DNA from 2 places in the Mitsuaria sp. 7 genome. Region 2 is predicted to be linked to the other one. Evidence: predicted binding sites of a transcription regulator. Region 2 holds the regulator's gene; the other holds the start of a gene.
What was found. Region 2 encodes LexA, which represses DNA repair genes until DNA is damaged. Its sites were predicted from a motif close to ACTGTATNNNNATACAGT; they were not measured.
Positions count from the first base shown of each region.

Region 1 (3,832 bases), 1.8 Mb from region 2:
AGATCAACGTAAGCGAGTTCGCCCCAGAATTCGGAAGTCCATTCCAGGGCCGCGTCGCGGCTAACGCCGACCGGAACTTCGTAGCGGATGCTCGTGATGCCTTCATGTTCGAAGAGGGTCAACGTCACCGTTCCTTCTCGCCGCAAGCCGTGACGCTGTGCGAAGTGCGCAGCCAGATGCAGAAGATGTCGGACGTAGGTCACTGAGACATTGCGACGCTCCAGCAGCGAGAGTGCGTTGTCGACCCGGTCCCAGCTCGTGTACTGGCAGCGTGCATCGACTGTCCCTTCAGGACGAGCCACCCCGAACAACACAGCCGGATAACGCAGCAACTCGACCACCGCCGTCAGTTCTGACATCCCCTCCGCGGTCGGCACAGGCATCACCATGATCGCCACCAACCTGTCGGTCCGACTCACGGGCCTGATGTAGTTCACTTGCAGAGACATCACTGATCTTTCATTGCGAGTCCTCGACTCAATGGCAACCAGTCTCTGCGTGATGCGCTCGAAAGACATTCCCTCCGAAGGGCGTTTCGACGGGGGATATTGATATCGGTAGGTCACTCCCCCTGCGCATACTGAGGAAAGTCATTGCCGACTCGGCTCGCAAAGGATCGGCTCGCGAGGGGTCAGGTCTTGCCGTCGTTCAGAACAGGGACTGCTGCCCCACCACCTTGGACGGCGGGCGGAACTCGCTGAAGTCGAACTGGTGCCGCTCGCGGCCCAGGCCCAAGCGCTTCGAGGCCTTGCGCAGGCGCTGCTGGAGCAGCTCGGCCCAGATCCCCTCGCCGGTGAAGCGCGTGCCGAAGCGCGGATCGTTGTCTTTGCCGCCGCGCATGTCGTGCAGCCGCGCCATGATGCGCGCCGCCTTGTCCGGCTGATGCAGCCGCAGCCAGTCGTGGAAGAGCGGCGCCACCTCCCACGGCAGCCTCAGGGGAATGCTGAAGGCCTTGGTCGCGCCCGCCTCCGCGGCGGCTTCGAGGATGCGCTCCAGCTCCGGTTCATTGAGGAACGGGATCACCGGTGACACGCTCACGCCCACCGGCACGCCCGCCTCGGCCAGCGTCCTGATCGTCTGCAGCCGCCGCTGCGGCGAGGCCGCGCGCGGCTCCAGGATCCGCGACAGCGCCGGATCCAGCGAGGTCACCGACAGGTAGACCGACACCTGCCGCTTGAGCGCCATCGGCACGATCAGGTCCAGGTCGCGCTCGATGCCGCTGGACTTCGTCACCACCGAGAACGGATGCCGCGCCTCGGTCAGCACTTCCACGACCGCGCGCGTGATGCCCAGCTTGCGCTCGATCGGCTGGTAGGCGTCGGTGGCGGTCCCGAGCACCAGCGGCGCGGGCTTGTAGGCCGAGGAGGCCAGCGTCTCGCGCAGCCGCTCGGCGGCGTTGACCTTCGCGATGATCTTGGTCTCGAAGTCCAGGCCCGGCGACAGGTTCAGGTAGCTGTGCGTCGGGCGCGCGAAGCAGTAGATGCAGCCGTGCTCGCAGCCCCGGTACGGATTGATCGACAGGTCGAAGCCGATGTCGGGCGACTGGTTGCCGCTGACGATCTTCTTCGCGTGCTCCTCGATGATCTGGGTCTTCGGGGCGACGTGCTCCTCCAGCGCCTCCTGGTCCAGCGTGCCCCAGCCGTCGTCGTACTGCTCGCGCCCGCGCGATTCGAAACGGTGCGGCATCGCCCAGGCGCTGCCCCGGCCCTTCAGCGCGTCGGCCTGGATGTACAGCGGCGGGGGAGCGATCTTGGTGTCTTGCGGCATACTGTCAATTTATACAGTATCGCTGATGAATGCCAGTGCCCATCGGCATCCCAGGCATTCACCCGCTGCGCCGCCTTCTCCGGAACCCGTCTCCGGAACCCGTCTCCGGAAGTCGTCTCCGCGCACAGTCATTCCGACACGGGGCGCGGAGGCACCGCTGCGCCCGTCGGTCCCGTGACGATCAGCACGACCCCCAGCAGCGCCGCGATGGCCCCCAGCGCATAGACCGCGGCGAAGCCGAAGCGCCCTGCCACCAGCCCCGCCGTGGGGCCGGCCAGACCGTAGGCGATGTCGAGGAAGGCCGCGAAGGCGCCGATCGCGCTGCCTCGGCTGGCGGGCGGCACGCGCTTGAGCGCCTCGACCCCGAGCGCCGGATAGATCAACGCGCAGCCCAGTCCGGTCACGAAGGCGCCCGCCAGCGCGACCGCTTCGTGCGGCGCGCCCCAGACCAGCGCCTGCCCGATCGCCTCGACCCCCAGCGACCACAGCGCCACGCGCCGGCCACCGATCCTGTCGGGCAGGTGTCCGAGCAGCAGCCGCACGGCGATGAAGCCGACGCCGAAGCAGGTCATCACCACGCCCGCATGCGACCACCCACGCGCCGCGAAGTACAGCGAGGCAAAGGCGGTCAGGCCGGCGAGCCCGACGCCCTGCAACGTCAGTCCGAGACCCTGGCGCCAGATCTGCCTCACCACGCGCCGGAACGGCAGGCGCGGGCCGCCGGCCATGCGCCAGGTCGGCGTCGCCAGCGCGATCGCCCAAGCGGCGAGCGGCGCCGCGATGCACGCGACCATGACGGCGGCCAGGCCATACGCGCCTTCATGGAAGCGATACAGCCACATGCCCATAGGCGCACCGATGGAAAGCGCGCCGAACATCGCGATGCCGGTCCACGACATCGACAAGCCGGCGCGCTGCGGGCCCACCGACGCGATGGACCACGAGACGCAGCCGGTGACGAACTGGCTCTCCCCGAAGCCGGCCACCAGCCGGCCCGCGACGACGATCGCCAGCACCGCTGCCGGCGACATCGCGGACGCCCCGTGCGACGACCCCAGCGCCGCGACCAGGTACAGCAGGCCCGCCGCGGCGCAGCCGAGCGCCCCCTGCAGCGCCGAGCGACGACCGCCCTGTCCGTCGACGAGACGACCCGCGTAGCCGCGCGTCAGGACCGTGGCGAGGAACTGGAGACCGATGACCAGTCCGACGGTCAGCGTGTCGAAGCCGAGCTGTTCATGGATGAACAGCGGCAGCACCGGCAGCGGCAGGCCGACGGCGAGGTAGCCGCAGAACAGCGCCGCGATGACGCCAGGTGCCGGAAGATTCAAGGTCGCGGTCGCGGTCGCGGTGGCGGTCGAACCCGGTGTCGAGGTCGCCGCGCTCATGCCGCGCTCTTGAACAGGTCGACGCGATGCCCGCTGGCATCGAGGAGGAAGTCGCGCGAGGCGGTCGCGTCAGCCGCGAGCCTGGCCAGATCGACGTCGAGCAGCCGACCGCCGCGCTTGCGCAGTCGCCCGCCGACCACGACGGTGTCGACGTCGGCGCGCTCCACCGCCTGCACGATCGTGGCGATCGCGTTCGTCACCGGGAACACGCCCGCGCCGTGCGTGCGCACCATGATCAGGTCGGCCGCCTTGCCCGGCGTCAGCGTACCGACACGCTTCTCCAGGCCCGCGGCCCGCGCACCGTTGACGGTGGCGGCGCGCAGCACCTCCTCGACGCCGATCGGCGCGGGAACATCGGCCTCACCGCGGAAGCGGCGATACCGCATCGCCGCGCGCTGCTGGTGGAACAGCGCATGCATTTCGCCGAAGAGATCGCTGCCGAAGGCCGTGTCGAGGTCGATGCCCAGCGCCGGCGACAGACCGTGGTCGACGGCCACCTGATAGGCGAAGGTCTCGTCGTCGAAGCCGAAGAGCGCATCCGAGCGCGGGTTCACGGTGATGTTCACGCCGGCGTCGGCGAAGAGCTTCCATGTCGCCGCAGGCACGCGCGTGCAGTGGTTGAAGAGGTTGTGCGGGCCGAGCACGCCGGGCTTGGCGAACTCCGGTCCGAGCTGCGCGAG
Region 1 covers NZ_CP011514.1:3,108,865-3,112,696, forward strand. Annotated here, with positions in the region: gene ABE85_RS13590 (hypothetical protein) at 1-449, opposite strand, end outside; gene ABE85_RS13595 (PA0069 family radical SAM protein) at 649-1,767, opposite strand; gene ABE85_RS13600 (arabinose transporter) at 1,896-3,152, opposite strand; gene ABE85_RS13605 (amidohydrolase family protein) at 3,149-3,832, opposite strand, start outside.
Region 1: a site for LexA is predicted at 1,768-1,785, ahead of ABE85_RS13595 (PA0069 family radical SAM protein). Genes of this name have one in related genera too.

Region 2 (3,832 bases):
CAACATCGACGTCACGCTGACGATCGTCTGATGCCCAGGGTCCGGTTCGTTCCGGACTCCCCATGAAAAAAGCGCCGGCACTGCCGGCGCTTTGTCGTTGAGGGCACAGGCGCCGAACGACCCGCTCAACGTTGACGCAGCAGCGTGAGCATCAATTCAATCCGCGCGGCCCAGGGCGACAGCGCGGCAGCGGGCTCCTCGCTCGCGCCGATGATGCGCCCCTGCGCGCACCGCGTCGTGCGCCAGACAGGAACACCGGCCTCCTTCATGGCACGGACCGGGGCGTCGAGCGCGACGTTCAGCGTGCCATTCCCGGTGCAGGCCAGCACCAGTCCCTGCAGGCCTGCATGGCGCCACGCTTCGAGCGAGCGGGCATCAGCGCCCGCGTGGCTGCCGAGCACCTCCACCCACGGCCATGTCGATGCGTCCTCAGGCAACAGGCCCGCGCCCAGTGCCTCACCCCGCGGCCAGTCACGGAAGCGGCGCAGCACGCCCTCTTCCACCACGGCCAGCGGGCCGGCGTCCGGCCCGGCCTCGAAGGCGTCCAGGCGGTAGCTGTGCGTCTTGCGCAGCTCCAGCCCGGACCACACCTGCCCCGCCACGACCGCGACGACGCCTCGCACGCCCTCCGACTCGGCGACGGCCACCGCGTCGAGCAGGTTCTGCGGTCCGTCCGCCTGGATCGCCGTCGCAGGCCTCATGGCAGCCGTCAGGACGACCGGCTTCTCCGGCGCCAGCACGCGCTGCAGCAGATAGGCCGTCTCTTCTAGCGTGTCCGTGCCGTGCGTGATCACGATCCCCCGGACCTCCGGGCGATCCAGATGCTCCCTCACGCGACGCGCGAGTCGCGCCCAGGTCGCATGGTCCATGTCCTTGCTGTCGAGCTGGGCGAGCTGTTCCGCCTCCAGCCTCTTCGCCGCCAGGGCCGGCACCGCACCGACCAGGGACGCGACCGACAATGATCCGGCCTTGTAGCCGACGTTGTCCGTGGCGCTGCCGGAGGCGCCGGCGATGGTCCCGCCGGTGCCGATGATCACGACGATTTCAGCCGCACTTTGCAATTTCCCGTCTCCTGTATAAAAATCCAGATGCTGGATGAATTCTCAGGCGGCTTTCGAACCATCAAGGTCGCCGCGTCTTCGACATCCGGTCCTCAATGGAATAAAGGCTTGCTCGTGGATACACCGCCCAAACTCACTGCCCGGCAACAGCAGATCTTCGATCTGGTCCGCGACAGCATCGAGAGCACCGGCTCGCCGCCCACACGCGCCGAAATCGCGCAGCAGCTGGGATTCAAGTCCGCCAACGCGGCTGAAGAACACCTGCAGGCCTTGGCGCGCAAGGGCGTCATCGAACTGGTGGGCGGCACCGCGCGCGGAATCCGGCTGCCGTCGACGGCGCTGCGCCAGGTCAACCGCGCTCGCGAACAGAGCCAGTTCGCGCTGCCACTCGCCAGCCTCGCGCAACTGACGCTGCCGCTGGTCGGCCGGGTCGCTGCGGGTGAGCCGATCCTCGCCGAGCAACATGTCGAGCAGCACTATAGCGTCGACCCTTCGATGTTCTCGAAGGCGCCGGACTTCCTGCTGCGTGTGAAGGGCATGAGCATGAAGGACATCGGCATCATGGACGGCGACCTGCTCGCCGTGCAGAAGATCAGCGAGGCGCGCAATGGCCAGATCGTCGTGGCGCGCATCGGTGAAGAAGTCACCGTGAAGCGCTTCCAGCGTCATGCCGACGGCATTCGCCTGCTGCCCGAGAACTCGGACTTCGCCCCCATCGAGGTCACGCCCGACGAAGAGTTCTCGATCGAAGGCCTGGCGGTCGGGTTGATCCGCTCCGGCGGTTTCCACTGACTGCTGCGCTCACGCCATGAGCGCGCGAAAGACGCACATCAAGGCGGCCTCGGCCGCCGAATGTGCGAGCTTGCGACAGATCCCCAACATCGGACCGGCAATGGTGCGGAATTTTGAGTTGATGGGGATTCGACAGCCGGCGGATCTCGTGGGTGCCGATGCTTTCTCGCTTTATCAGCGGATTTGCAGGCTCACCGGTCAACGCCACGATCCCTGCGTCCTCGATACCTATATGGCCGCCGTCGACTTCATGAATGGCAGCCCTCCCCGAGATTGGTGGAGTTATACGGCGCAACGAAAGCGCGAGTATCCAGATCTCTGATCGGAAATCAAACAACAAACAGCCAAAGAAAAAACCCTGCCGATTTGCATCGACAGGGTTTTAATGTTGGCGGAGTGGACGGGGCTCGAACCCGCGACCCCCGGCGTGACAGGCCGGTATTCTAACCAACTGAACTACCACTCCAGATACGACGCTATTGAGTGCATCGATATCATTTGCGAACAAGTTTCGCTGCAAACCATCGATTCCATTCAGAACCGAGTGCAGCCAAGCCTTGTCAAACTTGGCGTCCCCTAGGGGATTCGAACCCCTGTAGCCACCGTGAAAGGGTGGTGTCCTAGGCCTCTAGACGAAGGGGACAGGACCTGCTTGTCTTGACTCGAACTGCGCGTACTGTGCAACCGTCACACCCGAAGGTATTCTGGTGGAGGTAAGCGGGATCGAACCGCTGACCTCTTGCATGCCATGCAAGCGCTCTCCCAGCTGAGCTATACCCCCGAATGCTTTCGCATCGAATCGGTACGCCGCCCGAGTCTCAACTGTGTTGGCGGAGTGGACGGGGCTCGAACCCGCGACCCCCGGCGTGACAGGCCGGTATTCTAACCAACTGAACTACCACTCCAGATACTCAAGATCTTTGGATCTGTCGCATCAAACTCTTCCCGCTTAAACATCATCAAGAACTACTTGATGACATCGCTGCGTCGATTTCGTTACTGTACCTGATTTTGATAACGATCAAATCGATTTCCGAAGAATTTTTTGATTTTCTCGTTCAATCTCTGGACAGTAACCAAGTTCGAAACTTGGCGTCCCCTAGGGGATTCGAACCCCTGTAGCCACCGTGAAAGGGTGGTGTCCTAGGCCTCTAGACGAAGGGGACTGGACTTTTTTCCCTTGAACCGCGCGCCACACAAACTGAAGTTTGGTGGAGGTAAGCGGGATCGAACCGCTGACCTCTTGCATGCCATGCAAGCGCTCTCCCAGCTGAGCTATACCCCCTTCGGGGATTCGATTCGAATTCTTTTCGGCTTCTTGAATTTCATCGGGGAGCTCGCGCTCCCCGTTTTGATTCATCGTCTGCCGCTTCGAAGTTCGTTTCGAACGTCGCGCTGTTCAAGCGAGAACGAGAGTATAGATCGAGTTTTAAACGGAACGCAAGCGGTTCAACAAAATTTCTTTGTCGAAAAGTTCCAGCACCGCATCCACCGACGGCGTCTGCGAACGACCGCAGGCCAGCACGCGCACGGGAATCGCCAGTTGCGGCATCTTCAAGCCGTGAGCGCCAATCGTTTCCTTGATGGCGCCGCTGATCGAGGCCTTGTCCCACACGGGCAGCGCTTCGAGTTTGTCCGCCAACGCCAGCACAGCCGGCTTCACCGCATCGGTCAGGTGCTGGGCTCGATCGGCATCGGTCGGCGTCACGGGCGACACATACATCGCCAGCCAGTCCGCCAACGCCACCGTGGTGCTGCAACGATCCTTGAACACCCCGCACATCGCTTCGAGGCGCTCCGGCGCAGCCAGACCGCGCTTGGCCAACTGCGCCGCGACCAATGCCGCCAGACGTGCGTCGTCGGCCTGCTTGATGTAATGGGCGTTGACCCATTCCAGCTTGGCCGGATCCCATTGAGCGGGACTCTTCGAGAGATGGCTGCCGTCGAACCACGACACCAGTTGCGCCACGCTGTACAGC
Region 2 covers NZ_CP011514.1:1,278,631-1,282,462, reverse strand. Annotated here, with positions in the region: gene ABE85_RS05685 (organic hydroperoxide resistance protein) at 1-31, shown strand, start outside; gene ABE85_RS05680 (asparaginase) at 126-1,061, opposite strand; gene lexA (transcriptional repressor LexA) at 1,176-1,853, shown strand; gene ABE85_RS26800 (helix-hairpin-helix domain-containing protein) at 1,870-2,175, shown strand; tRNA gene ABE85_RS05670 (tRNA-Asp) at 2,243-2,319, opposite strand; tRNA gene ABE85_RS05665 (tRNA-Glu) at 2,421-2,496, opposite strand; tRNA gene ABE85_RS05660 (tRNA-Ala) at 2,559-2,634, opposite strand; tRNA gene ABE85_RS05655 (tRNA-Asp) at 2,682-2,758, opposite strand; tRNA gene ABE85_RS05650 (tRNA-Glu) at 2,944-3,019, opposite strand; tRNA gene ABE85_RS05645 (tRNA-Ala) at 3,063-3,138, opposite strand; gene gltX (glutamate--tRNA ligase) at 3,283-3,832, opposite strand, start outside.